2 regions of the Gottfriedia sp. NPDC056225 genome follow, and region 1 is predicted to be linked to the other one. Evidence: a T-box and tRNA genes for the amino acid it is inferred to sense, from the RefSeq annotation. Region 1 holds a T-box; the other holds one or more tRNA genes.
What was found. The T-box of region 1 lies ahead of ileS (isoleucine--tRNA ligase). A T-box ahead of a tRNA ligase gene usually reads a tRNA of that ligase, here a tRNA-Ile.

Region 2: it has a tRNA-Ile gene. The T-box ahead of ileS (isoleucine--tRNA ligase) is inferred to sense a tRNA for this amino acid. The anticodon was not compared.

What each region holds. Positions count from the first base shown of each region.
Region 1 covers NZ_JBHJTJ010000012.1:85,995-89,616, forward strand. Annotated here, with positions in the region: gene ileS (isoleucine--tRNA ligase) at 1-1,648, opposite strand, end outside; T-box leader at 1,913-2,135, opposite strand; gene ACFCYN_RS10650 (DivIVA domain-containing protein) at 2,191-2,679, opposite strand; gene ACFCYN_RS10655 (YlmH family RNA-binding protein) at 2,766-3,539, opposite strand; gene ACFCYN_RS10660 (YggT family protein) at 3,608-3,622, opposite strand, start outside.
Region 2 covers NZ_JBHJTJ010000005.1:144-3,765, reverse strand. Annotated here, with positions in the region: gene ACFCYN_RS05470 (bifunctional transcriptional activator/DNA repair enzyme AdaA) at 1-371, opposite strand, end outside; tRNA gene ACFCYN_RS05465 (tRNA-Glu) at 1,469-1,540, opposite strand; tRNA gene ACFCYN_RS05460 (tRNA-Ser) at 1,552-1,642, opposite strand; tRNA gene ACFCYN_RS05455 (tRNA-Asn) at 1,650-1,724, opposite strand; tRNA gene ACFCYN_RS05450 (tRNA-Ile) at 1,745-1,821, opposite strand; tRNA gene ACFCYN_RS05445 (tRNA-Gly) at 1,839-1,909, opposite strand; tRNA gene ACFCYN_RS05440 (tRNA-His) at 1,916-1,991, opposite strand; tRNA gene ACFCYN_RS05435 (tRNA-Thr) at 2,001-2,073, opposite strand; tRNA gene ACFCYN_RS05430 (tRNA-Phe) at 2,135-2,210, opposite strand; tRNA gene ACFCYN_RS05425 (tRNA-Asp) at 2,219-2,294, opposite strand; tRNA gene ACFCYN_RS05420 (tRNA-Met) at 2,298-2,374, opposite strand; tRNA gene ACFCYN_RS05415 (tRNA-Ser) at 2,571-2,663, opposite strand; tRNA gene ACFCYN_RS05410 (tRNA-Ile) at 2,673-2,749, opposite strand; tRNA gene ACFCYN_RS05405 (tRNA-Met) at 2,763-2,836, opposite strand; tRNA gene ACFCYN_RS05400 (tRNA-Ala) at 2,863-2,935, opposite strand; tRNA gene ACFCYN_RS05395 (tRNA-Pro) at 2,946-3,022, opposite strand; tRNA gene ACFCYN_RS05390 (tRNA-Arg) at 3,047-3,123, opposite strand; tRNA gene ACFCYN_RS05385 (tRNA-Leu) at 3,134-3,220, opposite strand; tRNA gene ACFCYN_RS05380 (tRNA-Gly) at 3,229-3,303, opposite strand; tRNA gene ACFCYN_RS05375 (tRNA-Leu) at 3,327-3,409, opposite strand; tRNA gene ACFCYN_RS05370 (tRNA-Lys) at 3,432-3,507, opposite strand; tRNA gene ACFCYN_RS05365 (tRNA-Thr) at 3,516-3,588, opposite strand; tRNA gene ACFCYN_RS05360 (tRNA-Val) at 3,592-3,622, opposite strand, start outside.

The DNA of each region.
Region 1 (3,622 bases):
AAATATCTGCTGGGAAAGATAATTCTTCACGAGTATTTAGAACAGCTTGATGTGACGAACCACTATCGAACCATACATCCATGATATCTTTTTCTTTAGTAAATTTACCATTTGGTGAACTAGGATGTGTAAAGCCTTCTGGTAATAATTCTTTCGCTTCTTTTTCAAACCAAATATTTGAACCATGCTCTTTAAATAAGTTCGAAACGTGTTCAATTGTTTCTTCAGTAATAATTGCTTCTCCGTCTTCAGCATAAAATACTGGAATTGGTACTCCCCATACACGTTGACGTGAAATACACCAATCTCCACGATCACGAACCATGTTGAATAGACGAGTTTCTCCCCAATTTGGGAACCATTTAGTATCTTGAACAGCTTGCATTAATTGATCACGAATTGCTTCAATTGATGCGAACCATTGTGCTGTTGCACGGAAGATTATTGGTTTTTTCGTTCTCCAGTCATGTGGATATGAATGTGTAATGAATTGTAATTTTAATAAAGCACCTTTTTCTTCTAATGCATTTGTAATTTCTTTATTTGCTGCATCATAGAATAAACCTTCAAAACCAGGAGCTTCTTTAGTAAGTACGCCTTTTTCATCTACTGGACAAAGTACATCTAAACCATATTGTTGTCCAACACGGAAGTCATCTTCACCATGACCAGGAGCTGTATGAACACAACCCGTTCCAGCGTCAGTTGTTACATGATCCCCTAAAATTACGACTGAATTACGATCATATAAAGGATGTTTACATACGATGCCTTCAAGCTCAGAACCTTTGAATGACTTTTCAACTACTGCATCTTCCCAGCCTAATTCTGTTGCTACAGATTCTCTTAGTTCACTAGCAACGACAAATTTATCACCGTTTACAGCAACTACATCATAGCTTAATTCAGGATGTAAACATACAGCTAAGTTAGCTGGAATTGTCCAAGGTGTTGTTGTCCAAATAATGAACTTCTCTCCACCATTTAATACATCTTTACCATTTTCAACAGCAAATGCAACATAGATTGATGCAGAGCGCTTATCTTGGTATTCGATTTCTGCTTCTGCTAATGCTGATTCACTAGAAGGAGACCAATATACCGGTTTTAGACCTTTGTAGATTAACCCCTTAGTAGCCATTTTACCGAATACTTTAATTTGTTCAGCTTCATATTCTTTTTCAAGAGTAATATATGGGCGGTCCCAATCTCCTAAAATCCCTAAACGTTTGAATTGCTCTTTTTGGCGTTCTACTTGCTCGTAAGCATATTCCTCACAAAGTTTACGGAATTCTGCTACTGACATTTCTTTACGATTTACTTTTTTATTTGCTAAAGCTTGTTCAATTGGTAAACCATGAGTATCCCAACCTGGAACATAAGGAGAACGATATCCATTCATATTATAAAAACGAACAATGAAATCCTTTAGAACTTTATTAAGTGCATGTCCCATATGAAGGTCACCATTTGCATAAGGCGGTCCATCATGTAAAATAAATGATGGTTTTCCTTCGTTATGCTTTTGTACAGTTGCATAAAGATCTTTCTTGTTCCATTCGTCTTGAATTTGAGGCTCACGTTGAGGTAAATTTCCTCTCATTGGAAATTCAGTTTTTGGCATAAGTAACGTATCTTTGTATTCCATTTGCTTTCCTCCATTTTTAACTATTTCAAAGTTGTATCTAAAAGCTAGTTTATTAATATATTTCCTAATAGGTTTTACTAGCTTGTTTAGCATTTTAAATTCCACATTAACGCATTGTATCCATCTTACCCGCCTTTTATTAGTGGAATCATCTATTTATTAGAGCTTCAAATGCATTAATTTAATGCTTTTGTTTCAATTTGATGGATTTTAAATATGTAAAATAAATCGTTGATGAATACAAAAAAACCTTTCGCATCCCAAAAAAGGGACGAGAAAGGTTTCCCGTGGTACCACCCTAATTGACAACAAAAATTATTCTTTATTGTCCTCTTAGCATCCGTAACGTGAATGACACGTCTTTTCTTACTTAAGTTCAGAAAAGCACTCTAGGGTGATTTTCCTCCTAAATTCTAGATCAAGCTTACACTGTCCTTGACTCGCTAACTAGTTTTATAGAAGTACTCTTCCCTATCACCGATTTACTATTAATATCTAATAAATTATATGTAAAACTTTAGAAATCGTCAAGGCTTATGCGATTAGTTTGCAATTTCCTCTGTTTCTTTTTCATCTAAAATATGATCCCAATCTTCATGACCTAACATTTCTAATTGAGTTTCAATTGCCATTCTTAAACGTGTTCGGAAAACTTTTGATTGTTTTTTAAGTTCTTCAAACTCCATTGTGACTTTTCTAGATTTAATTAAAGCTTCATTGATAATACGATCAGCATTCTTTTCTGCTTCTTTAATAATCAATTTAGCTTCTTTCTGAGCACTACCTTTAACATCTTCAGCAGCTTCTTGGGCAATCAAAATCGACTTATTTAAAGTTTCTTCTATCGTAGAAAAATGCTTTAATCTTTCTTTCATATCAAGAATTTGTTCCTCTAACTGTTTCTTCTCACGAATAACTAATTCATAATCTTTAATAACTTGATCTAAAAACTCATTCACTTCGTCTTCGTCATAACCACGAAAACTTTTGCCAAATTCTTTATTATGAATATCAAGTGGTGTTAAAGGCAATTAAGCCACCTCCATGTATGTTCTTTATTAATAGGTTATAATAAATTTTCGACAGTTTCTACGTTTTTCCTTCTACAATTTCTGAGCTATTTTTTAATCCCGTAGTTTATCCGCCATTTTTCCTTTTTTGACAAGCCGTCAATCGATTGTAACATGCCTCTTCCAAAGCCTTTAACTGAGAATAAATCTCCTTCTTCACATATGAATGATGTAGAATCAATGATTCGCTGATTTACTTTTACATGCTCAGCTTTAATTAGCATTTGAGCTTTTTGCCTAGATATATTATAAAACTCACTTAATAAAACATCTAATCGTAATGACGATACAGTTCCATTACTAGTTTGCCAATTATCATCTGATTCAATCAACTCTTTAAATGAAATTCTCATTAATTTAATCGGCGACTTTCCTACAGAATTCAAGTTATTTTCTACAAAACTTGCAATTTCTTCTGCAACTATTAATTGGATTTTATCATTTTTTATTAAAATATCACCAAATTTCCCTCTAGTTATTCCTAATGACATTAATGTACCTAGTACTTGTCGATGTGATAATGTGTGAAATTTAGTTGCATAATTTAACTCAAATGCTTCTAAAGAATAATCTTCTTCTTCTGGTGTGTAGTAGCTTGGGTAAATAATTGCGCGTTTTCGTTCACTATCTAATCGTCCACCAAAAAACGCGACATGACAATCTACTTGGTTTCCAATAACTGATTGCAAAATCGCTTGTTCCCTTAAATCGAGAAAATCGGTTAACTTTATTGAATAGCGTTCGATTACTTGTTCTTTCCAACTTAGCACTTGGTCTACGAAAACATGTTCTTCTTTGCGATAGTGATCATAAATACTCATAAATGTGGTCCTCTTTTTCATTAAACTGTCATTATTAATTAAAAAAGAGAACCTGTTAGATTCTCTTTTTAGAAGAAACTTTG
Region 2 (3,622 bases), on a different contig from region 1:
GAGAAACCTGTAGACTTTTTAAATAATCTCTGTAAGTGAAATTTACTTACTCCTACTTCAATTGCTAACCGATCTAAAGATAAACTACTTCGATACTCTTTTTCAATAAAGCGTTTGGCTGAAAAAATTATATCCTCCTCACTTGTGTGAAGTAAGTCAGGTTGACATCTTTTGCATGGACGATAACCATCATTTATTGCTAATGAAAGTGATGGATAAAACGATACATTTTCTATTAAAGGGGTTCTTGACTTACACGAAGGCTTACAACAGATTCCAGTAGACTTTACTGCATAAATAAAAACGCCATCATAGTTTTCATCACATTCCTCAACTGCAGTCCACATAACTTGATTATTTAATCCGTTCATTCGATCACTCACCTCATCTTTAGCTATTCACATTTTAGCATCAAGATCCTTCGCTAGCTTTCAATTTCTTGCTTTCTAATTTCAGATTAAATATTAAGGGTAAGTATAAAGAAGGAATGACTTTAAATATAGTCTATCTCCTAACAATTCTCTCAAATTGAAAATCTTTTCTATTTTTCCGTTAAAGTATTTAAAGATATTCATCATTTCATAAACAAATTATAGAAGTAAAAACAGTTGTTGAAGATTCCATAATAGTAATAATATTTATGAATAATACTGATATTGCAATTAAGTGCTAGGATATAATCGTGTTGGAGTTTAAACTAAGTGATACGGCTATTAGTTTTAAAGTGAGAAATATGTATGTAACCCGAATGAAGTTCAAAGGAAGAGTGCAGGTTTACACCATGGAGAGCTACTTCTGAAATGCGTTGTTTCTATTACTATATTTGTAAAAGAGATTGAAAATATTTTGCACGTATGTGGAAATATTTATTTGTTTGTTAGTATCTATAAACACAAATTATCTTTTCTAATTATAGATGTGATTAATTGATTTTATTAAAGAACTAGGGGATGAATTCGATTGGGACAATAATACTGAGTTGAATGAAGGATTAGTAACGAATGCCCTTTTAGATGATGAAATTAAAGCGTTTAAAAAAGCAGAAGAATAATCAGACTATTTTATAAAGTGAATATTCTTGGCTTTTATATTAATAATTAGGTTCGTCCATTTTTTTTTCAAAAAGCATTTTATTTGAGAAGTTCACATTAAAACATTTTCATTATTTGGGAATATTACGTTTAACGTTACCTATTCGGAGTTTAAGATGGATGCTCTATATAAATAGCTCTAGAAGGCATCTATTTGTCCAGTTATACTACTGAAAACCACCATTAAATAAGATCCGGTGATATGATTTGCTGCGAGGCGTTATTGGATTCGACTGTTTATATAAATCGAACGGAGTTATCACTGCTACAGTGATGATAGAGGAAATCTTTCTCATATTGTTGTTTGAGTCCCTAATTATAAAGACAAATAAAAAGCTCAGTTACCTGTGTTATCACAAATAACTGAGCTTTAGTTATGACCCGTACGGGACTCGAACCCGTGTTACCGCCGTGAAAGGGCGGTGTCTTAACCGCTTGACCAACGGGCCAAAAAAAAATATGGCAGAGAAGAAGGGATTCGAACCCTCGCACCGGTTACCCGATCTACACCCTTAGCAGGGGCGCCCCTTGAGCCACTTGGGTACTTCTCTATCATAATGGCTCCGCAGGTAGGATTCGAACCTACGACCACTCGGTTAACAGCCGAGTGCTCTACCACTGAGCTACTGCGGAAAAATTAATTATAAATTTAATGGTGGGCCTAAATGGACTCGAACCATCGACCTCACGCTTATCAGGCGTGCGCTCTAACCAGCTGAGCTATAGGCCCATTAAATTTTATAAAAAAGCGGGTGATGGGAATCGAACCCACGACCGAAGCTTGGAAGGCTTCTATTTTACCATTAAACTACACCCGCATAATATGGGGCGACCGATGGGAATCGAACCCACGAGTGTCGGAACCACAATCCGATGCGTTAACCACTTCGCCACGACCGCCATAAAGAGTGCCGACTAAAGGACTTGAACCCTCAACCTACTGATTACAAGTCAGTTGCTCTACCAATTGAGCTAAGTCGGCTTAATTAAATTATTTATCTTAAATATTGTACGTTTCCATAACTAGTTCAACTTATTTAAGATGGTGGCTCGGGACGGAATCGAACCGCCGACACGAGGATTTTCAGTCCTCTGCTCTACCGACTGAGCTACCGAGCCATCTTAAATGGCGGTCCCGACCGGGATCGAACCGGCGATCTCCTGCGTGACAGGCAGGCATGTTAACCGCTACACCACGGGACCATTTGGTTGCGGGGACAGGATTTGAACCTGCGACCTTCGGGTTATGAGCCCGACGAGCTACCAGACTGCTCCACCCCGCGATAATGTGGATACTATTTTAATTAGATCCATGAAGTTTATTTCTTTAAGACCATCCCAATCTCAGGATGTTTATGCAAGTAGCGGCTCGATTGGTATGCTGAAGTAATTCCTTCGAAGCATATTCGTTCGTGCTCCACCCCGCGATAATGTGAATCCTAACTAAGTTAGATTCATTAATATGAGATTTAATAAAAATGGAGGAGTAAGAGGGATTCGAACCCCCGCGGGCTGTTACACCCCTGTCGGTTTTCAAGACCGATCCCTTCAGCCAGACTTGGGTATTACTCCATTGATAAGTGGTGGACCTTGTAGGACTCGAACCTACGACCGGACGGTTATGAGCCGTCTGCTCTAACCAGCTGAGCTAAAGGTCCTAAAAAAAATAAGTAGCGGCGGAGGGAGTCGAACCCACGACCTCACGGGTATGAACCGTACGCTCTAGCCAGCTGAGCTACACCGCCATAATAATTCATTTAAGTTTTCTAAGTGGAGCCTAGCGGGATCGAACCGCTGACCTCCTGCGTGCAAGGCAGGCGCTCTCCCAGCTGAGCTAAGGCCCCATGTTTTAAATGGTCGGGAAGACAGGATTTGAACCTGCGACCCCCTGGTCCCAAACCAGGTGCTCTACCAAGCTGAGCCACTTCCCGTTTAGAATTACAGGTGATACAATATGGCGCGCCCGAAAGGACTCGAACCCATAACCTTTTGATCCGTAGTCAAACGCTCTATCCAATTGAGCTACGGGCGCATATTATAAATGGTACCGAGGGCCGGACTCGAACCGGCACGGGGTCAACCCCCGCAGGATTTTAAGTCCTGTGTGTCTGCCATTCCACCACCCCGGCAGCATATGTGGAGCGGAAGACGGGGCTCGAACCCGCGACCCCAACCTTGGCAAGGTTGTATTCTACCACTGAACTACTTCCGCGTATACTGCTTTTAAATTATAAATGGTGCGGGTGAAGGGACTCGAACCCCCACACCGAAGTACTAGATCCTAAGTCTAGCGCGTCTGCCAATTCCGCCACACCCGCAAATATTTTCTTTTTGAGAAAATGGTGAGCCATGAAGGATTCGAACCTTCGACCCTCTGATTAAAAGTCAGATGCTCTACCAACTGAGCTAATGGCTCAAAAAGAGTGCCGACTAAAGGACTTGAACCCTCAACCTACTGATTACAAGTCAGTTGCTCTACCAATTGAGCTAAGTCGGCATATGGTGGAGGATGACGGGCTCGAACCGCCGAC